DNA from 2 places in the Modestobacter sp. VKM Ac-2983 genome. Region 2 is predicted to be linked to the other one. Evidence: riboswitches for the same ligand, from Rfam matches in the RefSeq annotation. Region 2 holds a riboswitch; the other holds the start of a gene.
What was found. A riboswitch is a leader RNA that binds a small molecule or an ion and turns the genes downstream of it on or off. The one in region 2 is predicted to bind thiamine pyrophosphate.

Region 1 (11,037 bases), 140 kb from region 2:
CCGCCGAGGCTCGCCGGCTCTGCCCGGCGGGCACCGCATTCCTCGGTGGCCGCTTCGCCGCCTACCGGCGGACGTCGGAGGTGGTGATGGCGTTGCTGCGCGAGCTGTCCCCGCTGGTCGAGCCGGTCTCCATCGACGAGGCCTACGTCGACCTCGCCGCCGGTGACCACGACCTGTCGGTCCCCGGGGTCACCGCACTGGCGGCCGACCTCAAGGCCCGGATCGCGGTCGCCACCGGCGGGGTCACCGGGTCGGTCGGGATCGGCACCTCCAAGGCGGTGGCGAAGATCGGCTCCGAGCTGGACAAGCCGGACGGGCTGACCGTCGTCCCGCCCGGGGAGGAGCTCGCCGTCCTGCACCCCCTCCCGGTGCGCGCGCTGGGCGGCGTCGGGCCGGCGACCGCCGAGCGGCTGGCCCAGATCGGGGTGAAGACGATCGGCGACCTGCACCGGCTGTCCCTGGTCGACCTCACCAGCCTGGTCGGCCAGGCGCACGGCGCCGGGCTCTACCGGCTGGCCCGCGCCGACGACGACCGGCCGGTGGTCACCGACCGGGAGGCCAAGTCGGTCAGCGCCGAGGAGACCTTCGCCCGCGACCTGACCGACCCGGCCCGCCTCGCCGCCGAGATCGAGGCGCTGGCGACCCGGGTGGGCAGCCGGCTGCAGCGCTCGGGCACCTCGGGGCGGACGGTGACGCTGAAGGTCCGCCGCTACGACTTCAGCACCCTCACCCGCTCCCAGACCCTGGCCCACGCCGTCGACGACCCGCGGCAGATCGCCGAGATCGCCCACCGGCTGCTCGGCGCCGTCGACCGCAGCGGCGGCCTGCGGCTGCTCGGTGTCGGAGTCTCGGGTCTGTCGCCCTATGCCCAGGGCGACCTGTTCGCCGAGCCGTCGGAGGTGGTCCAGCCCGTCGAGGTGGTGGAGCCCGCCGAGCCGCCGGCCGATCCGGCACCGGGGCCCGCCGTCGTCCTCTGGTACCCGGGGCAGGACGTCGTCCACCCGGAGCTCGGTTCGGGCTGGGTGTGGGGCAGCGGACTCAACCGGGTGACCGTCCGGTTCGAGGGCCCGCGCACGACGCCCGGTCCGGTGCGCACCCTGGCCGCCGACGACCCGGACCTGCAACCGGCCGATCCGCCGGACTGGACCCCCTGAACGGGTGGCCCCGCCCCTTCGGGGCATGCGCCCGAGCCCATGATCACGACAGACTGCCGACGTGCCCCTGGACCCGGAGAACACCCCCGACGTCGACGTCCTCGTCGACCGGGGGTGCGCACTCGCCGACATGGGCGACCACGAGCGGGCGGTCGAGCTCCTCGGGACGGCGGCGGCGCACGGTGACCCCGTGGCCCTGCGCCACCTGGGCTCCTGCCTGGGCGTCCTCGGGCGCTGGGCAGAGGCAGCGGTGGTGCACCGCCGGGCGGCCGACGCCGGGCAGGACGCCGCCTGGCTCGACCTGGCCCGGGCGCTGCTGCGGCTGGGCTGCTGGTCGGAGGCGGAGTCCGCTGCCCGGACCGCCGTGGACCGCGGGGACGCCGGTGGCTGGGCCGCGCTGAGCGAGGCGTTGCAGGGCCAGGACCGGGCCCCGGAGGCCGAGCGGGCGTTCCGGGTGGCCGCCGAGCGTGGTGCGGACGCCGCGGCGTTGGAGCTGGCGTACCTGCTGCGGTCGTCCGGACGGCAGCTGGCGGCCTGGCACTGGGCGCAGGCCGCCGCGGACGCCGGCAACCCGGTGGCCCGCGCCACCCTGGCCTGTTGGCGCTGGCAGGAGAGCCGCGACCTCGCGCTGGAGCCCGAGCTGCGGGCCGGCGCCGACCACCACCCGCACACCCGGACCGCCCTGGCCGACCTGCTGCGCTGCACCGGCCGGGTCGAGGAGGCCCGGGTGGTGCTGGAGCGGGGCGCGGCCCGCGGCGAGCTCGCGAGCTGGCTGCCGCTGGGCAACCTCTACCGGGACGAGCTCGACGACGCCGTCGCCGCCGAAGCCGCCTACCGGGCCGGTGTCGAGGGCGGTGACCTGCACGCTCACCACGACCTGGGGGTGCTGTTGCTGGAGACCGGCGACGTCGACACCGCCGTCGAGCACTTCTCCATCGCCGCCGCCGGCGGGGACGAGCTGGCGGCCCGGTTGCTGCGCGAGGTCCTCGCCGAGGAGGGCTGACCTACCAGCGCCCCGCGAAGTGGTGCACCGGCCCGTGCCCCGAGCCGACCCCGAGCGACTCCCCGGCCTGGAGCGCGGCCTGCAGGTAGTCGCGGGCCTCGTCGACCAGCGGCGCCCAGTCCAGCACGTTCCCCGCCTGCCGTGCGCGGGCGGCGAGCGCGGCGAGCGCGGAGGACAGCGTGCAGCCGGTGCCGTGGGTGGACGACGTCCGCACCCGCGGCCGCCGGGTCTCCAGCACCCCGGCCGCCGTCGCCAGGACGTCGACGCTCTCCTCCCCACCGAGGTGCCCGCCCTTGAGCAGCACCGCCGCCGGTCCGAGCTCCAGCAGCGCGCGGGCCTGCGGGGCCAGCTCCTCGACCGTCGTCGCCGGTGGCACGTCGAGCAGGGCCGCGGCCTCGGGCACGTTCGGGGTGAGCAGGTCGGTCACCGGCAGCAGGTCGGTGCGGACGGCGTCGACCGCCTCCTCCGAGATCAGCCGATCGCCGCTGGTCGCCACCATCACCGGGTCGCAGACCACCGGCCCGCCCGGGCGGCCGGCCAGCGCCGCGGCGACCGTCCGCACGACGTCGGCGGTGCCCAGCATGCCGAGTTTGGTGGCGTGCACGGTCACGTCGTCCAGCAACGTGGCCAGCTGCTCGCCGACGAAGCCGGCCGGCACCAGGTGCACCCCGGTGACGCCGCGGGTGTTCTGCGCGGTCAGCGCGGTGAGCACCGCGGTGCCGTAGACGCCGAGGGCGCTGAAGGTCTTGAGGTCGGCCTGGATGCCAGCGCCGCCGCTGGGGTCGCTCCCGGCCACGGTGAGGGCCACGGCGGCGGTCATCGGGCCACCAGCTTCCCGGCCAGCGCGGTGCGCAGCGTCCGGGCGGCGGCCGCCGGGTCGGCGGCGGCGCAGATGTCGGAGACCACGCAGATGCCGTCGACCCCGGTGCCGGCCACGGCGGCCGCCGTGGCGGCGGAGATCCCGCCGATGGCCACCGACAGCAGCCCACCGGCGCGGGCGCGGGCGGCCAGCTCCCGGGTGCCGTCGAGCTCCAGGGCGGCGCCGGCGTCCGGCTTGGTCGGGGTCGACCAGACCGGGCTCAGGCCCACCAGGTCCGCGGTGCCGGCGCGGAGGGCCAGGACGGCGTCCAGCTCGGCGGCGCTGCCGACGGAGACGCCGACCAGGGCGTCCGGGCCCAGCAGCCCGCGGACGTCGGCGGGCGGCAGGTCGTCCTGGCCCACGTGCACGCCGTCGGCCCCGGTGAGCAGGGCGACGTCGACGGCGTCGTTCACGAACAGCCGCACCTCCGGGGTCGGCCGGAGCACCTCCTGCACCGCACGGGTGAGCGCCAGCAGGTCGCGGCGGCCCGCGGTCTTGTCCCGCACCTGGACGGCGGTCACGCCACCGGACACGGCTGCGGCGACCACCTCGGGCACCGACCGGGGCGCACAGAGCAGCGTGTCGGTGACCAGGTAGAGCCGCGGGTCGAAGCCGGCCCTCATGAGGTGCGGACGTCGGCGCGGGCGAGCGCGTCGCCGTCGACCGCGTCCAGCGCGTCCAGCCACAGCGCGGCGAACGTGCCCGGCCCGGCGGCGAGCCCGGCGGCGGCCTCGGCGGCCAGCGCGACGTGCGCGTGGCCGGCGACGACGGCGGTGAGCGGGTCACGCGTGGTCGCGACGTAGGCGGCGACGATGCCGCCCAGGGCGCAGCCGGCGCCGGTGGTGCGGGTGAGCAGCGGGGACCCGCCGCCCACCCGGACGACCCGCTCCCCGTCGGTGACGACGTCGACCGGTCCGCTGACGGCGACGATGCCCCCGGTCCGCCGGGCCAGGTCCCCGGCCGCCTCGAGCGCGGCCTCCGGGGAGTCGGTGCTCTCCACGCCGCGGCCGCCCTTGCCGGCGCCGGCCAGGGCGAGCACCTCGGAGGCGTTCCCGCGGACCACGGTGGGGCGGAGGTCGACCAGGTCGGCGGCGAGCTCGGTGCGGAAGGTCAGCCCGCCGACGGCCACCGGGTCCAGCACCCACGGGGTGCCGACGTCGGTGGCGGTGCGGGCGGCGAGCCGCATCGCCTCGGCGGTGCGCTGCTGCACCGTGCCCACGTTGACCAGGACCGCGGAGGCGACGGCGGCGAACTCGCCGGCCTCGGCCGGGTCGTCGACCATCGCCGGGGCCGCACCGATCGCCAGCAGCGCATTGGCGGTGATCGTCTGCACGACCGTGTTGGTCAGGCAGTGCACCAGGGGTGCGGAGTCGCGCAGCGCCGTGCGGGCGGTGCGCAGATCGATGACGTCCATCGCGGTGACATCCCTTCGCCAGTACCAACTGGAGCAGGTTCGACGGGTGTGCTCTCAGTCCCCAGGTGGGACACCCCGTGTCAGCCATCGACGCTAACACCGGCTTTCCCGAGGGAACGCCGCCGGGTCGCTGAGCTGCGGGTTCTGTCCTACCCCGGTCCTGGCGTCGGGTCATGGTGCAGTCGTGGCGGTGCGGAAGCTGTCGGTGCCGGACGTGGAGGAGCTGGCCCATTGCGATCACCTGCGGCGGGCGGCGTCCTGACGGCTTGCGACGATGCACCGGTGACCGATGCACCCGCCCTGCGCGAGGCCGCCTTCGCCGAGCTGACCCCCGCCGAGCTCTACGGGATCCTGCGGCTCCGGGTCGACGTCTTCGTCGTGGAGCAGGCCTGCCCGTACCCCGAGCTGGACGGCCGGGACCCCGAGCCGACCACCGTGCACCTCTGGCACGAGGCCGATGACGGCACCGTGCTGTCCACCATCCGGGTGCTGCACAACGGCGAGGACCGGGCCATCGGCCGGGTCGCCACCGCGGAGGGCGCCCGGGGTCGGGGCCTGTCGGCCCAGCTCGTCGCCCGGGGCATCGAGCTGTGCGAGGGCCGGCGCATCGACATCGGCGCGCAGGCGTACCTGGAGTCCTGGTACGCGCGATTCGGGTTCCGCCGCTCCGGGCCGGACTACGTCGAGGACGGCATCCCGCACCTGCCGATGCGGCTCGCCCAGCGCTAGTCGGAACCGGTGAGCGAGGTCGCCGGCAGCCAGTCGGCGTCGAGCAGCTCGGCGATCTGCTGCAGCCCGGCGGTGTCGCCGCCGGCGGTCGAGCCGGTGACCGCCAGCCGCTCGACCATCACCCGGGCCACGTCCTCCTCGACGGTGTCCTGGGCGAACGCGACCCGCCACGGTGAGACCTGGTGGTCGCGGTGCGTGCGGCCGGTGACCTGCCGGGCGGCGATCCCGGAGAACCGTGGCTGGTGGAACAGCCCGACCCGCGGCGTGGTCGACGCAGCGCGGCCGCCGGGCAGCACCTCACCGGCGTGCAGGCTGATCGAGGCGGTCACGGTGAACACGCACACCGGCGCCTCCCCGGTCTGGAAGCGCAGCCGCTCGGCCTCCACGTCGAACCGGTCCCGGCCGTAGATCGAGGCGACGGCGACGCCGCCGTCCAGCAGGGCCTCGCGGATCGGGTCGGCGGCGGTCTCGACGAACTCCACCGACACCGCGACCTGCCGGTCGGCCTCCACCTGGGCCTTGACCCAGTCGACCGTCGCCGCCGCCCGGATCAGCCCGGCCTTCTGCCGGAACCGCAGCAGCGCAGCCCGGCCGCGCGCGGTCTCCCGTTTCCGGCGGGCCAGCTGCATCTCCGCGCGGAACACCGACCACTCGGCCTCGTACTGCGCCCGCTCGGCCGGCGTCAGCTCGACCGGGGTGCCGGTGACCGACACCGGTCCCCACGGGGCGGGGCGGTGCAGCGTGGCCGGCGGGTCGGTGTCGGCCAGCCAGCTGCGCAGCCGGGTCAGGTCGGCCCGGCGCTCGTCGGGGTCCTCGGTCCAACTCCAGCCGTAGCGGGCACGTTCCACGTGGAACCCGTGCGCGGCGAGCCGGCTGGGCAGGTCGGCCCACTCCTTCAGCGGTTCCCCGTGGACGGCGGCGAAGTGCGGCGCCAGGTAGGGCAGCTCCAGCGGGGTGTGTGCCGGGGTCGCGGTGGCCAGCAGCACGTAGGGCGCGTCCTTGACCCGGCCGGCGCCGGAGACCGACTTCCAGTGCTTCCACCGCTGGGTCGTGGTGTGCCGCACCATGTGCGCCTCGTCGGCGATCACGACGTCGAACCGGGTGCCGGTGGCCTTGGTCAGCCCGGCCACCTTGCCCAGCCGGTCCCAGGTGGTCACGCACCAGCGCAGGTCGCTGTCGCCGAAGGCCGCGATGGAGCGGGCCCAGTGCGGCACCGTGATGGCGGCCGGCCGGTCGGCGACCACGAGCACGGTGCGCACCGGCCGCCGGGTGGCGATCTGCTGGACCGCGAGGACGGCGGTGCCGGTCTTGCCCACGCCCGGGTCGTCGCCGAGCAGGAACATCCGCCCGCCGGCCGCCTCGTGCGCGGCGATCACCGCTGCCCCGCTGACCTGCTCCGGCCGCGGCGACATCGGGCGGCCCGCCGGCACCGGGCGGGGCTCGGCGTTGAGCTCGTCCTCGAGGAACCGTTCCAGGCTGTACGGCGGCGGGTCGTAGGGCGCCAGCGCCGCGGGCAGCGTGGCGCCCACGTACACGTGCGCCGACAGGCCGGCGTGCCAGCTCGCCCCCGGCGCCGGGGCGCGGAACGGCACGGCGAGCACCCAGACCCGCTCCCCCGGCCCGGCGACCGGCAGCTCGGCGCCCACCTTCGGGGCGGCCTTGCGGGCGGCCGCCTTCCGCGGCGCGGCCTTCCGGGTGGCCGTCGTCGTGTGGGCGGTGCTGCTGCGGGTCGAGCTGGTGGGGCGCCGTCGGCGTCCGGGCACGGGGTTCTCCTGGGAGTCGACGACCGGTTCCTCGACGTTACGGGCGCCCACCGACAGCCAGGCGCAGCGACATGTGCTGCGATCAGCGCATGACCGAGGACATCCGCCTGTCGGCCCGCACGCTCGGCGACACCGGGCCCCGCGTGGTCTTCGTGCACGGCCTGTTCGGCCAGGGCCGCAACTGGACGACGATCGCCAAGGCGCTGGCCGCCGACGGGCACCGGGTCACCCTGCTCGACCTGCCCAACCACGGGCACTCGCCGTGGACCGACCGGGTCGACTACGGCGACATGGCCGAGTTCGTCGCCGCCGAGCTGGCCCAGCTGGGCGAGCCGGTGACGCTGGTCGGGCACTCGATGGGCGGCAAGGTGGCGATGCAGCTGGCGCTGCGCCGGCCCGAGCTGCTCCGCGCCCTCGTCGTCGTCGACATCGCCCCGACCGACTACCCCGAGTCCGGCGGCCGCACCGAGGACCCCGACGAGGAGGCCTCCCCGTTCGCCGCCTTCATCACCGCCATGCAGGGCATGGACCTCGACCGGCTGGAGACCCGGGAGGACGCCGACCAGGCGCTGCGCGCCGCCGTCCCCAGCACGATGGTCCGGTCGTTCCTGCTGCAGAGCCTGGTCCGGGACGGCGTCGGGGAGGGCGACGGCTGGCGCTGGCGGCTGAACCTGGAGACCCTCGCCCGCGACCTGGGCGAGCTGCGCCGGTTCCCCGACCCGCCGCCGGGGGCCACCTACGAGGAGCCGGTGCTCTGGATCGCCGGGGCCAACTCCACCTACGTCCTCGACAGCGACCGGCCGCGGATGGACGAGCTGTTCCCGACGACCCGGCTGGTCCGGGTGAAGAACGCCGGGCACTGGGTCCACTCCGAGCAGCCCGCGGTGTTCCTGGAGACCGTCCGCCGGTTCCTCGCGCAGGTCGAGGGATGACCACCTGGCCCCGGCCGGTGCCGCTGATCGGCGACGGCACCGCGGCGTCCGAGCGTGCGGCCGACCCCGCCGGCTGGGCCCTGCCGGCGGCCGACCGGGCCGGGCTGTACCGGACGGTCGAGGCCCGCCGGGACGTCCGGCGGTACCGGCCGGACCCGGTGCCCGACGAGGTGCTCACCCGGGTGCTCACCGCCGCGCACCAGGCGCCGTCGGTGGGGCACAGCCAGCCGTGGCGGTTCGTCGTCGTCCGGGACGCCGGCATCCGGGACACCGCCGCCGTCCTCACCGACCGGGAGCGGCTGCGCCAGGCCGCCCAGCTCGACCCGGACGCCGCGGCCCGGCTGCTGGACCTGCAGCTGGCCGGTGTGCGGGAGGCGCCGCTGGGCGTCGTCGTCTGCTGCGACCGGCGGGCGCCCGCGGCCGGTGTGCTCGGCCGGGCGACCTTCCCCGACGCCGACCTGTGGAGCTGCGCCACCGCCGTCCAGAACCTGTGGCTGGCCGCCCGGGCGGAAGGGCTGGGCGTCGGCTGGGTGACGCTGTTCCGGCCCGAGGAGCTCGCTGACCTGCTCGGGCTGCCCGACGGGGTGGTCACCCTCGGCTGGCTGTGCCTGGGCTGGCCCGACGAGCGTCCGCCGTCCCCCGGCCTGGAGCGGGCCGCCTGGTCGCGCCGGCAGCCGTTGTCCGACGTCGTCCTGGCCGACCGGTGGCCGGCGGAGGAGGCTGCGCCCGCGCCGCCGCCGTCCCGGCTGCGCAGCCCGGCGCCCGAGCAGGTCGTCGGTGCCCGGGACGACGCCGACCGGCTGCTCACCCCACCGGGGTCGCTCGGCGTGCTGGACGGCGCGGTCGCCCGGGCGGTGGCGCTGGGCCGGGGGGACCTGACCGGGGGCGTGCTGCTGCTCGCCGCCGCCGACCACCCGGTCACCGCGCACCACGTCTCGGCCTATCCGGGCTCGACCACCCGGGACGTCGCCACCGCCGCGGTCGCCGGGGTCGCCCTCGGCGCCACCGCCGCCCGGTCGGTGGGGCTCGGCCTGGTCGTGGTGGACGCCGGCGTCACCGGCCCTGCGGTGCCCGGCGCGGTCGCTGCCCGGCCGGCCGGGGCCCGCGGGGACCTGGTGAGCGGACCGGCGATGACGGCGGCGGACACCGCGGCGCTGCTCGCGGCCGGCCGGGCGCTGGGCGCCGAGCACGGCCGGGCGGGGCTGGTCGCCCTGGGCGAGGTCGGCGTCGGCAACACCACGGTCGCCGCCGCGCTGGCCGCCGCACTGTTGCACGTGGAACCAGCCGAGGTCGCCGGGCTCGGGTCCGGGGCGGATTCGGTCATGGTGGAGCGCAAGCGGGACGTCGTCGCGGCGGCGCTGGACCGGGCCGGCACCGACCTGGACCCGCAGACCGCGCTCGCCGAGCTGGGCGGCCCGGAGCTGGCCGTGCTCGCCGGGATGGTGCTGGGGGCGGCGGAGGTCGGGGCGGTCGTCGTCCTGGACGGCTTCGCCACCGCGGTCGCCGCGCTGGTCGCCGTCCTGCTGGAGCCGGCGGCGCAGTCGGCGCTGGTGGCCGGCCAGCGCAGCCGGGAACGCGGCTGCGACGCCGTGCTGCAGGCCCTCGGCTGCGAGCCGCTGCTGGACCTCCGGCTGCGCGCCGGCGAGGGGGTGGGCGCGGTGCTCGCCGCCGGGCTGCTGCTGCAGGGGCTGCGGCTGCGCCGGGAGACCGCCCGGGTCGACTCCTAGCGGGGTTCGCCCGGTGCGGCGTCCACCCGGATGGCGATGAGGGCGACGTCGTCGTCGGCACCGGCGGCGGGCAGCAGCGTCTGGACCACGCGGTCGCACAGCTGGTCCAGCCCCAGGCCGGCGGCATCCGAGAGCACCTCGACCAGGCGCCCGAGGCCCTGGTCGAGGTCCCGGGCACCGGCCGGGCCGGCGCCGTTCTCGATGAGCCCGTCGGTGTAGAGCAGCAGGGTGGAGCCCGCCGGCAGCGCGCAGCGGTGCTCGGGGCGGGACCGGTCGGGCAGCACGCCCAGCGGCAGCCCGACCGGGTCGGTGAGGACCTCGACCCGGCCGTCGGCGTGCAGCAGCAGCGGCGGGGGGTGCCCCGCCGAGGACCAGCGGACGGCCCGGTCGGCGCCCGGGTCGGGCTCGATCTGGGCGACCAGGACGGTGGCGAACACGTCGTGCCCGAGGGTGTCGCAGGCGGCGTCCACGGCGGTCAGCACGGCGCCGGAGGCCGTGGTGCCGTCGTGGCCGGCCATCCGCAGCATCGTGCGCAGTTGACCCATCGTGGCCGCCGCCTCGATGTCGTGGCCGGCGACGTCGCCGATGATCAGGCTGGTGACGCCACGGGCGTCCAGGTAGGCGTCGTACCAGTCGCCGCCGACCAGCTGGGCGTCCCCGGCCGGCTGGTAGCGGGCAGCCAGCTGCAGGTGGTCGGGCTGCGGCAGCACCGGTGGCAGCAGCGCGCGCTGCATCGTCTCCGACACCGACCGCTGCCACGCGTAGGCGAGGGCGTTCTCCACCACCAGTGCGGCGCGGTCGGCCATCGCGGTGACCAGTTCCTGCTCGACCTCGGTGTAGGGCACCGCTGCACCGGTTCGGGCGACCAGCAGCACCGCGATCACCACACCGCGGCTGGTCAGCGGCGCGACCAGGGCGCTGCGCACCCCCAGTCGGGCAGCGGCGTCCTCCTGGGCGGGGGTGAGCGGCGCGCCGGAGGGCACGTCGATCAGCTCGACCCGGCCGGTGGCGGCCACGCGACCGGGCCCGGACGCCTCCCCGACCCGCCGTCCGGCACCGTGGACCCACTCCTCCAGGACGGCGAGCTGCGCGGGGTCGGAGTGCCGGACGGCGACCGGCGCGAGGCTGCCGTCGCGCTCCACGGTGCAGACGTAGGCGAAGTCGCCCAGTGCCGGGACGGCCAGCCGGGCGATCGCCTGCCAGACGCCCCCCGGCTCCAGACCGGAGGTGAGCAGGTCACCGATGCGGGACAGCAGGGCGGCGCGGTCGGCCTCGGCCCGGGCCTCCGCGCGGGCCAGCTCGGCCTGGGCGGTGGACACCCGGAGCGCGACCTCGCGGGAGGCGATGGCCGCGAGGTCCTCCAGCAGCTCGACGTCGTCGGCGGTCCACTCGTGGACGTCGGTGTCCACCACGCAGAAGCTGCCCAGCACCTGCCCGTCCGGGGTGTACACCGGGA
Region 2 (11,037 bases):
ACCCGGGCCCGCACGCCGCCACCCCCGTGCCGGAGGGCGTTCGAGGCCATCTCGTCGAAGGCGAGGACGACGGCCTCGTCGAGCTCGGTCGCCTCGCGGTCACCCCGGGACTCCGCGGCCAGCCCGCGGCGCAGCTGGGCGCGCACCCGTGGGAGCTCCGCCACGCTGCTCAGCGCCCAGTGCCAGCCGTCCTCGGCGGGCGGTGGAGGGGACGACGGCCACGCAAGGCTGGTGCGCTCGCCCGTCACCCGATCTCCTCGCTGTCTGGTCGCCTGTCTGCACGGCGAACCCCTGTCTTGTCTCGGCAGGGGCAGGTCTAATCATGAACCTGATGTGATGCCCACCTCACCGGTCGGGGGTGGGTCGCGCCAGTCGACCGGCGCGTCGCCCTCAGCCGGTGAGTGCGGCCAGATGATCCCGCACGGACGACGGGTCGCGCATCACCCCGCCCATCACCGCCACGCCCCAGGCGCCGGCGGCGAGGCAGCCGGCGACGTCGTCGGGGCCGATGCCGCCCAGCGCGTAGACCGGCGGCCCGTGCGGGACCAGCTCCGCCAGGCGGGTCAGCCCCAGCGCCGGGCCGTGGCCGGGCTTGGAGGCGGTCAGGAACACCGGGGAGAGGAAGGCGTGGTCGCAGCCCTCGGACCGGGCCCGGGCCAGTTCGGCGGCGGTGTGGCACGAGCGCCCGAGCCAGCCGGGGCGCGGCGTCGGCAGGGGGTCGGCCGCCGACAGGTGGACGGCGGCCCGTCCTCCGCTGCCGGCGGCGCCCGCCCACACCAGGACGCCGGCCACCGGGGCCAGCAGGGCCTGCAGCTCGGTGGCGAGGCGCGCCCGCTCGGCGAACGGGAGGTCCTTCTCCCGCAGCACCACCGCCCGGGCGCCGGCGTCGACGGCGGTGGCCACGGTGGCGGTCAGGCTGTCCCGGCACTGCGTGCGGTCGGTGAGCACGAGCAACCGGGGCAGGCTCACAGCTCGGGCAGCCCCTGCATCGACGTGGAGGCCTCGGCCAGCCAGCGGCGCGGGATCCGGCCGGCCCCGCGGGCCAGCCGGCCGCCCTCGACGGCCTGCCGCATCGCCAGCGCCATCTGCACCGGCTCCCGCGCCCGGGTCACCGCCGAGGCCAGCAGCACTGCGTCGCAGCCCAGCTCCATCGCCAGCGCGGCGTCCGAGGCGGTGCCGATGCCGGCGTCCAGCACCACCGGCACGCTCACCTCCTGCCGCAGCAGGGCGATGTTGTACGGGTTGCGGATGCCCAGCCCGCTGCCGATCGGTGCGCCCAGCGGCATGACCGCGGCGCAGCCGACGTCGGCCAGTCGCCGGCCCAGCACCGGGTCGTCGGTGGTGTAGGCGAGCACGGTGAAACCGTCGGCGACGAGCTGCTCGGCGGCGTCCATCAGCTCGACGGCGTCGGGCAGCAGCGTCCGGTCGTCGCCGATGACCTCCAGCTTGACCCAGTCGGTCCCGAAGGCCTCCCGGGACAGCTTCGCGGTCAGCACCGCCTCCCGCGCGGTCTGGCAGCCCGCCGTGTTGGGCAGCAGCCGCACCCCGCAGCGGTCGAGCACCTCCAGCATCGTGCTGCCCGCCGCCGCCTCGACCCGGCGCAGCGCCACGGTCACCAGCTGGGTGCCCGAGGCGCGGACCACCCGCTCCAGCACGTCCAGGCTGGGCAGGCCGCCGGTGCCCAGGATCAGCCGGGAGGTGAACGTCTCCCCGCCCAGGGTGAAGGGATCGGTGGCCTCCTCCTGCTCGAGTGCGGGAGCCAGTTCCTCGGTCAGTTCGCGGTCCTGCTGCATCTCAGCCTCCTGCGGTGGGGGCGAGCACCTCGAGGCGGTCGCCGGGGGAGAGCTCGGTCGTCGCCCAGCTGCTGCGCGGGACGACGTCGCCGTTGCGCGCGACCGCGACCCGGTCGTGCCCGCTGGTGCGCTGCTCGACGAGCGCGGCGACGGTCGTGCCGTCGGCCAGCTCGACCGGGCTGCCGTTGACGGTCAGCGAGATGGTCATCGGTGCGGGAACCTCTCGACGGTGAACGGGGCGGCCAGCTCAGGCAGCTCGCCGGTGTCCAGCAGCTCGGCGACGAGGTCGCCGGTGACCGGGGTGAGCAGGACGCCGTTTCGGTGGTGGCCGGTGGCGAGCACCAGCCCGGGCAGCCCGCTGGCCCCCAGCAGCGGGGCGTTGTCGGCGGTGCCGGGCCGCCAGCGGGCGAGGGTCTCGACCAGCTCCAGCTCGGTCACCCCGGGCACGACCTCGATCGCGTCGTGCAGCAGGTCGTGCACCCCGCCGGCGGTGACCGTGGCGTCGAAGCCGCGGTCCTCGGTCGTCGCCCCGACGATGAGTCCGTCCTCACCGTAGGGCACCAGGTAGACCTGCCGGCCACGGACGAGGGCCCGCACGGTGCCGGTCAGCAGCCCGGCCGCACCGGCCATCCGCAGGATCTGCCCCTTCACCGGTCGGACGGGCAGCGGCGGCACCCCGGGCAGGGTGTCGCTGTGCGCGCCCAGGGCGAGGACGACGGTGCCGGCGGCCAGTGCCGAGCCGTCGGTCAGCTGCAGCCCGGTGGCCCGCCCGCCGGCGACCTGCACGCCGGCCACCCGGTCCCGGACGAACCGGACCCCTGCCGCCTCGGCGGCCGCGGTCAGCGCCCGGTGCAGGGCCCGGCCGTCGACCGAGTGGTCGCCCTCGACGGCGAGCCCACCGCGCAGCCGCGGGGTCAGCGCGGGTTCCCGGCGGCGCGTCTCCCGCGGGGTCAGCCGCTCGACGGCCAGGCCCAGCTCCTGCTGGTAGCCGAGCAGCGCGTCGAGCGCCCGCACGTCGTCGGCGTCGAAGCCGACGACCAGGGTGCCGGCGGTGCGCAGCCCGACCGGCAGGCCGCTGGCCGCCTCGACCTCGGCGGCGAACGCCGGGTAGCGCTGCAGGGAGGCCAGGCACAGCCGGAGCAGTGCCTGCTCGCCGTAGGCCGCCTCGGTGACCGGTGCCAGCATCCCGGCGGCGGCGGCCGAGGCGCCGGTGCCCGGGGCGTCGTCGACGACGGTGACCGACAGCCCGCGCTGCGCCGCCCGCCAGGCCACCGACAGCCCGATCAGCCCACCTCCGGCCACCGCCACGTCGATCACCGGGGTTCCTCCAGCGCCCGCAGCAGTTCCGCCGTCGCGGCACCGGGGTCGGGGGCGGCGGTGACGGCGCCGACCACCGCGACCCCGGTGGCGCCGGCGGCCAGCAGCTCCACGACCCGCGCGGCGGTGACCCCGCCGATGGCGATGACCGGGACCGGCACCGCGGTCGCCACGGCACCGACCCCGGCGACCCCGATCGGGGCGGGGAGCCCGGTCTTGGTGGTGGTGGCGAAGGCCGGGCCGACCCCCAGGTAGTCCGCGCCCTCGGCCACCAGCTGCCGGGCCTGCTGCGGGTCGCGGGCCGTGCCGCCGAGGAGGTGCCCCGGGCCGGCGACCCGCCGGGCGGCGGCGAGCGGGAGGTCACCGGCGCCCAGGTGCGTCCCGTCGGCGCCGACCGCCAGGGCCACGTCGACCCGGTCGTTGACCAGGACGGTGGTGCCGGCGGGCCGGCAGAGCTCCACCACCGCGTGGGCGAAGTCGTGCAGCACCCGGTCGCTGCAGCCCTTCGCCCGCACCTGCACCACCGGCGCCCCGGCGGCCACCGCGGCGGCGACCACGGCCAGCGCGCCCGGCCCGCCGTCGGCGTCGGTGAGCACGTGCAGCCGGCCCAGCCGGCGGGTCATGCCCGCTGCCGCTCGCGGCGGGCGCCGAGCAGTGCGATCACCGCGGTGAGGGACGCGGCGACGGCCAGGCTGATCAGCGAGGCCGACCAGCCGTTGGCCGGGTCGATGCCCAGGTCGGTCTGGCGGGCGGTCCACCAGGCGGTCCAGCCGGCGCCGACGCCGGAGAAGAAGGTCGGCAGGGTCAGCTGGTAGGCGACGAACCCGGCGAGCCAGGGCAGCAGGTAGGCCAGCCGGGCCGGTGCGGTGTCCGAGGTGTCCCAGCGGCCGGGGGCGCTCAGCGCGTAGGCGACCAGGAAGACGCCGATCAGCGGCACGAAGACCGCGCCGATCAGGAAGAGGAACGGCTCGTAGGCGACGATGTCGAAGCTCAGCGCGAGCAGTGTGGCGATGGTGCCGACGCACAGGGCGAGCAGCCGGCGGTCCAGCCGGGCCACCACGTTCTGCGCCGACACGGCGGTGGAGTAGACGTTGGCGAACGCCTCGTCGAGCTCGACCACGACGAGCACCAGCACGGCCAGGGCGCCCAGCTGCACGGCGAGCAACGCGTCGATGACGTCCAGCCCGGCGCTTCCGTAGGCCGCCAGCGCCAGGACGCCGAGGGTGAACATCGCGATGGTGGCCAGGCCGTAGCCCAGGGCGGTGCTGGTGCCGGCGACCCGGCCGCTGCGCACGTGCCGGGTGTAGTCGGCGGCGAGCGGGAACCAGGAGATCGGCAGGGCGATCACGATGTCGGTCGCCGTCCAGAACGACGCGGCGCCGCCGTCGTCCAGTGCTGCTCGCGGCTCGGACAGCACCTCGACGAAGAGGTAGACGATCGCGGCCAGCGCCGCCCACACCGCGTACCGGGACAGCACCTTGACCACGCCGAGGGGGCGCAGCGCCATCGCGGTGGCCAACACCCCGGCGACCAGCACGAACGGCCAGCGGGGCGCGTCCAGCACCCGGGACGCCGCCTCGGCGATGATCACGATCTCGAAGGTGGCCCAGCCGATGCACTGCACGAGGTTCAGCGCGGTGGGCAGGTAGGAGGCCCGCCGGCCGAGGAGGCCGCGCAGCAGCACCATCGCCGGCACCCCCTCGCGGGCGCCCGCTGCGGCGGCCAGCCCCAGCAGGGAGGCCCCGATCACCGCGCCGACGACGATCGCGCCGATCGTGACCGACAGCGGCCGTCCGGGCAGGACGACGTAGACGGCGGCCACCGGCAGCAGCAGGCTGATGCCCAGGTTGCCCCACAGGCCCGCGGACTCCCGGAAGCCCAGGGTGCGGGCCGCCGGCTCGGTGAGGGTGAGCGGTGCGTCCGCACCGGACGTGGTCGTGCCAACGGTTCCAGATGTGCTCATCACGGGCTCCCTACGCCGGCATTACCCGGTCAGGTTCCAGCGGTCGGCGGCGTGTCAGCCGCCCTCTCAGCCCGGTCATCCGAGCTCCCGCACATGGCTCGACGCCATGACGTGGCCACCCTAACCACTCTCGTAGAGTCCGCGCCGTGCCGGTCGCCGAGCTGCTTCGACGTCATCCCGAGATCTGGCGCGCGGCCACCGCGCACCGGTTCCTGACCGCGGTGCGCGACGGGTCCCTGCCCGCCGGCGCCTTCGACACCTGGCTGGTCCAGGACGCCCGCTTCGTCACCGACCTGCTGCGCTTCCAGGCCCGGCTGCTCGCCCGCGCGCCGCGGCCCGCCCAGGCGGTGCTCGCCGGCGGCCTGGTCGCGCTGGCCGAGGAGCTGGCCTGGTTCGAGGAGCAGGCGGCCGCCCGCGGCCTGGACCTCTCCGCGCCCGCGCTGCCGGCCACCGCGGCCTACGCGGAGCTGCTGGACCGGCTGGACGCCGCCGAGGTGCCGGTCGCGCTGACCGCGCTGTGGACCATCGAGCGCACGTACCTGGACGCCTGGACCACCGCGCTGCCCGGCGCGCCGGCCTACCGGGAGTTCGTCGAGCACTGGACCGTGCCGGGCTTCGCCGGCTACGTCGCCGGCCTGGAGACGGCGGCCGATGCGGTGGGCGGTGGTCAGGACGACGTCTTCGCCGAGGTCGTCGCCGCGGAGATCGCCTTCTGGGACATGGCCCTGGAGCGGGTGGCATGAGCCTGTCCGCCGACCTCTGGGCGGCCAACGCCGACCTCGCCGCCGTCGCGCTGGCGCACCCGTTCGTGCAGGGCATCGCCGACGGGAGCCTGCCGACGGAGCTGTTCGCCGGCTACGTGGCCCAGGACGCGTTCTTCCTGGAGTCCTTCGCCCGCGCCTACGCCCTCGGCGCCGCGCACAGCCCCGACCGGGCCGGATTGGACGTCTTCGCCGACCTGCTCGCCGGGGTCCGCGAGGAGCTGCGGCTGCACGAGGGGTACGCGGCCCGCTGGGGCATCGACCTGGCCGCGGTCGAGCCGCTGCCCGCCACGCTGGCCTACACCGAGTTCCTGCTCGCCACGGCGTCCCTGGGCGGGGCCGGGCTGACCTGCGCGGCGATGACGCCGTGCATGCGGCTGTACGCCCACCTCGGGCAGTCGCTGGCCGGCCGGTCGGCGAGCACCTACGCCGAGTGGGTCACCACCTACGCCGACCCGGGCCTGGAGGAGCTGACCGGCACGCTGGAACGGCTGCTGGACGGGACCGCTGCCGACACCCCCGCGGTGCGCCGCGCCTACCGCCGGGCCATGGAGCTGGAGGTCGGCTTCTTCGACGCCGCCTGGCGCGGTGGTGCGGGGCCCGGCTGATGGTCCTGCTGGCCGCCGAGGAGCTGTCGGTCGGCTACGGCGACGCGCCGGTGTGCGCGCCGGTGACGGTGTCGGTCGCACCCGGGACGGCGGTCGCGCTGGTCGGCCCCAACGGCGCGGGCAAGTCCACCGTGCTGCAGACGATGGTCGGGCTGCTGCCGCCGCTGGCCGGGACGGTGCGCTTCGCCGGCGACCCGGTCGACGAACGGGACGCCGGCTTCCGCCGCTGCGTCGCCGGGGTGCTGGACGACGACGCGTTCTTCCCGTCGCTGACCGGCGCGGAGCACCTGCTGCTGACCGCCCGCGCCCACGGGGTCGCCGACGCCGAGCAGGTCGTCGAGGCGGAGCTGGCCGCCTTCGGGCTGACCGACCGGGCCGGCGCGCTGCCCTCGGCGCTCTCCTCCGGGCAGCGCCGGCGGCTGGCGCTGGCCGGGGCGCTGGTCCGCCCGGCCGACCTGCTGGTGCTCGACGAGCCGGAACGCCGGCTGGACACCGCGATGCGCCGGGCGCTGGCCGACCGGCTCGCGGCGCTGGTGGACGCCGGTGGCGCGGTGCTGTTCGCCAGCCACGACCCGGCGTTCATCGGCACGCTCGCCGACCTGGCTCTGGTGGTCGGGGAGGACGCGTGCCCGGTGATCGCGCCCGAGGACGCCGTCGCGGCGCTGCAGGACGGCTGAGTGACGGCCACGGGGACCCGGCTGTCGGCGCGGCCGGCGGACGAGTGGAGCGGCACTGCCGTCCGTCGCTTCACCCACCGGGCGACGGCAGCCCGGGCCGACACCAGCTGGCTGACCCGGGTCGGGGACACGCTCTCCGCGCTCACCTCTGCGGGGGTCTTCGTGGCGCTCTGCGGGGGCACGGTGTCCAGCCTCCGGGAGCAGATCGCCGCCCGGCCGGCCGCGGATGCGGCGGTGCTCCCCGGCGCGCTGACCGCCGCGGTCGTCGCCCTCTCCCTCGCCGCGGGCCTGACCGCGCTGTTCGCCCGGCTGGGGCCGGTCAGCGCCACGCCGGCGGCCGTGGTGTGGTGGCTGCCGCTGCCCGCAGGGCGCCGCGGGTTGCTGCGTGGCGAGCTGCGCAGGTCGGTCGGCCTCGCCGTGGCGGCGGCGCTGACCGTCGGCGTCCCGGTGGTGCTGGCCTGGACCCGGACACCGGCCGGCGTCCTCGCCGGGCTGGCGGCCGGTGCGCTGCTGGCGGTGGTCGCCGTCGCGGTGCTCGTCGTCCGGCAGGCCGGTGGCGGGGGCCGCTGGGTGCCCGCGGTCGCCGGCGCGGTGACCGCGGTGGCCGTGGTCGGTCCCGCCATCGCCGGGTCCGTGGTCGCCGGGCTGGACGTGGTGCTGCCGGACGCCGCGGGGCGGGCGTGGTCGCTGCCCGCGCCGGTGGCGTACGGCCTGCTCGCGGCGCTGCTGGGGATCGCCGTCCTCTGCCTGGCCCTGGCCGACCGGCGGCTGGCGGACCTGCCCGCCGGTGCGCTGCGCGCATCGGGGGAGACCGCGCAGTACGCGACCGCGTCGGTCTTCTCGCTGGACACCCGGGAGCTCGGCCGGGCGCTCGGGACGACGGTGCGCCGGCCGCGGCGGCCGCGGCGGCCGCTGGCCTGGCGCTGGGTACGGCACCCCTGGCAGGCGGTCGTCGCGGGTGACCTGGCGGTGCTGGCCCGGTCACCGTGGCGGTGGGGTCAGCTGGCGGTCGGCGCTGCGCTGCCGGTGCTGGCTGCCCGCACCGAAGGGCTGGCCGGGCTGCCCGCGCTGGTGGCGGTGACCGTCGTCCTGGGCTGGGGGCTCGCGGCGACGTCCCTCGGTGAGCCGAGCCGGCGGGCGTCCGCAGCACCGGCCGCCGACCGTGGGCTGCCGCTGGGCGGCCCGGCGGTCGTCTGGGCCCGGGCCGTCGTGCCGGCCGCGGTGCTCGCGGGAGTCTGTGGGGTCTCGGCGCTGCTCATCGGGCAGGGCACCGGCGCACCGGCGGCCTGGCTGGCGCTGGGCGTGGTCACCGCGCCGGCCTGGGCGGGCGCGGCCGTGCGCGCCGGCTACCGCCCCGACCTGGACTGGTCGGGGCCGGTGCTCGCCTCCCCGATGGGCGCGGTGCCGGTCGGGGTGAGCAGCACGCTCGTGCGTGGGCCGGACGTCGGGCTGCTGGGCACCGCGCCGGTCGCCCTGGCACTGCTGCTCGGCACGGTGCCCTGGTGGCTGGTCGGCGCCGGGCTGCTCTGGTCGCTGGCGTTGGGTGCGCTCGCCGTCGCGACGGCCCGGCCCCCGGACTGACCCTCAGGAGAAGACCGGCGACCAGGCCCCGCTGAGCACGCTCGCGGTGACAGCCGCCGCGCAGAGGGCGACCGCCCCGACGACGAACCACCGGTCCAGCGGCTGCAGCCGGGACCCGCGGGCGTTCGTCCGGGTCACGCCGGAGTCGAAGCCCCGGGCGTCCATGGCGGTGGCCAGCCGGCTGCCCCGCCGGATCGCCCCCACCAGCAGGGCGAAGGCGGTGCTCGCCAGCAGCCGCACGTGCGCCACCGGGTTCCGGCCGCCGTCCACCCCGCGGGCGCGGCGGGCCAGCCGGATCGTCTCCCACTCCGCGGCCAGCAGCGGCACCAGCCGCAGCGCGGCGAGCGAGCCGTAGGCGAACCGGGTCGACACCCGCCAGTGCAGGGTCAGCGCGTCGGCCAGCCGCACCGGGTCGGTGGAGGCGACCAGCAGGATGCCGGGCAGCGCGAGGGCCACCACCCGCAGCGCCCAGGTCCCCCCGCTGAGCCAGGCCTCCCCGCCGTCCAGCGAGCCGAAGGCGACGTTCACCCAGGCCACGCCGAGCGCGCTGAGCAGCAGCGGCCAGGTGCGCCGCAGCACGTCGCCGGGCCGGCTCAGCCCCGCGGCCGGCAGCAGCGCGAGCTCGGCGGCGAGCAGCACGCCCGGCGTCACCGGGTCACCGCTGACCAGCAGCACGCAGGTGACGACGAGGACGGCCGACAGCTGGGCCACCGGGTTGACCGCGGACAGCGGCACCGGCCGGGCCGGGCCGAGGGAGAGCGGGGCGCTCACACCGGCACCGGGACGCCGAGCGTGCACACGTCGTCGGCGAGCGCGGTGACCACGGCGGCGTCGTGGGTGACCAGGCACAGCGCCCGGTCACCGTCCTGCTGCTCGGCCAGCAGCGCCACCAGCTCGGCCCAGGTCTCCCGGTCCTGCCCGAAGGTCGGCTCGTCGAGGACCAGCACCCGCGGGGAGGTGGCCAGCGCGGTGGCCACCGACAGCCGGCGCTGCTGGCCGCCGGAGAGGGTGAACGGGTTGGCGTCGGCGAGAGCGCTCAGACCCAGCCGCTCCAGCAGCTCCTCGGCCGTGGCCCGGGCCTGCGCGGCGCCCGCTCCCGACCGCAACGGCCCCAGCGAGAGCTCGTCGCGCACCCGGCCGGTGAGGAACTGGTGCTCGGGCTGCTGGAAGACGGTGCCGATCCGGGTCGCCAGCTCCGCGGCCGGCCAGCGGTGCGGTGGCCGGTCCGGACGGCGCAGCCCGGCGGTCACCGTGGGGGCGGCGGCGACCCGGCCGGTGGTCGGCGCCCGCAGCCCGGCGAGCAGCAGCCCCAGGGTGGACTTCCCGGTGCCGTTGGGCCCGGTGACGGCCAGCGTGCGGCCGGCCCGCAGCGCGACGTCGATGGGCGCGAGCGCGGGCCGGGCGCTGCCGCGATGGGTGAAGCCGGCCGCCTCGCCGGCCAACAGCACCTCGCCGGGCGGGTGCACCCACCGCACGGGCATGCGCAGCGGCGCCGGCCGCCACCCGGGCGGGTGCTCCACCGTGCCGCCGTGGGGCAGCAGCTCCACCACCCGGTCGACCAGCGGCAGCCAGGCCTCGACGTCGTGGTCGACGACGACCAGCGTCGCCGAGCGGTCGGCCACCGCGCGGGCGACGGCGGCCCGCACCAGCGCTGCGCCGTCCGGGTCGAGCTGGGCGGTGGGCTCGTCGAGCAGCAGCAGGCCCGGACGCGGTGCCAGTGCGCCGGCCAGCACCAGGCGCTGCTTCTGCCCGCCGGACAGCGCCGCGGTGGCGTGGTCCCGGCCGAGGTCGAACCCGACTGCGTCCAGGGCGGTGTCGACGGCGGGCCAGATCAGCTCCGGCGGCGTCCCGGTGTTCTCCAGGCCGAAGGCGACGTCGTCCCCGGCCCGGGTCATCACCAGCTGTGCGTCCGGGTCCTGGAACACCACCCCGACCCGCTGGCGCCGCCGGTCGGGCGCAGCCCCGTCCACGGTCAGCTCGCCGGCGGCGTCACCGGACTCCGGCTCGAGCAGGCCGCCCAGCGCGCGCAGCAGCGTCGACTTGCCCGACCCGGACGCGCCGGTGAGCAGCACCCGCTCGCCGGGCTCGATCCGCAGGTCGACGTCCTGCACCGCCCAGGCCCGCCGGCTGGCGTGCCGGAACCCGAAGCCGGCGAGCCGGACGGCGGCCGGACCGGCCCCTCCGTGCTGGAACGGCCCCGTCCCGGGGACGGGGCCCTCCATCAGACCCGGGTCCGGCCGGAGGCGAACGACGACAGCACGCCGCTGGCGGCCAGCGCCCGGGTCAGCGCGAACCCGCCGAGCCCGGCGATCACCACGGTGCTGACCACGATGAGCG

Region 1: it holds a riboswitch for thiamine pyrophosphate, as region 2 does, so the genes downstream of both, thiM (hydroxyethylthiazole kinase) here and O2W18_RS18030 (purine-cytosine permease family protein) in region 2, are expected to answer to the same signal.

What each region holds. Positions count from the first base shown of each region.
Region 1 is NZ_JAPVBK010000004.1:40,462-51,498, reverse strand. Features, by position in the region: gene O2W18_RS17410 (DNA polymerase IV) at 1-1,154, shown strand, start outside; gene O2W18_RS17405 (tetratricopeptide repeat protein) at 1,216-2,157, shown strand; gene thiD (bifunctional hydroxymethylpyrimidine kinase/phosphomethylpyrimidine kinase) at 2,159-2,977, opposite strand; gene thiE (thiamine phosphate synthase) at 2,974-3,639, opposite strand; gene thiM (hydroxyethylthiazole kinase) at 3,636-4,430, opposite strand; TPP riboswitch at 4,424-4,518, opposite strand; gene O2W18_RS17385 (GNAT family N-acetyltransferase) at 4,713-5,159, shown strand; gene O2W18_RS17380 (helicase) at 5,156-6,922, opposite strand; gene O2W18_RS17375 (alpha/beta fold hydrolase) at 7,012-7,854, shown strand; gene bluB (5,6-dimethylbenzimidazole synthase) at 7,851-9,581, shown strand; gene O2W18_RS17365 (SpoIIE family protein phosphatase) at 9,578-11,037, opposite strand, start outside.
Region 2 is NZ_JAPVBK010000004.1:177,459-188,495, forward strand. Features, by position in the region: gene O2W18_RS18000 (ATP-binding protein) at 1-248, opposite strand, end outside; gene O2W18_RS18005 (thiamine phosphate synthase) at 391-969, opposite strand; gene O2W18_RS18010 (thiazole synthase) at 966-1,793, opposite strand; gene thiS (sulfur carrier protein ThiS) at 1,795-2,001, opposite strand; gene thiO (glycine oxidase ThiO) at 1,998-3,110, opposite strand; gene thiE (thiamine phosphate synthase) at 3,107-3,733, opposite strand; gene O2W18_RS18030 (purine-cytosine permease family protein) at 3,730-5,073, opposite strand; TPP riboswitch at 5,064-5,174, opposite strand; gene O2W18_RS18035 (TenA family transcriptional regulator) at 5,220-5,816, shown strand; gene O2W18_RS18040 (TenA family protein) at 5,813-6,442, shown strand; gene O2W18_RS18045 (ABC transporter ATP-binding protein) at 6,442-7,119, shown strand; gene O2W18_RS18050 (DUF6297 family protein) at 7,120-8,700, shown strand; gene O2W18_RS18055 (energy-coupling factor transporter transmembrane component T family protein) at 8,704-9,471, opposite strand; gene O2W18_RS18060 (ABC transporter ATP-binding protein) at 9,468-10,922, opposite strand; gene O2W18_RS18065 (ECF transporter S component) at 10,922-11,037, opposite strand, start outside.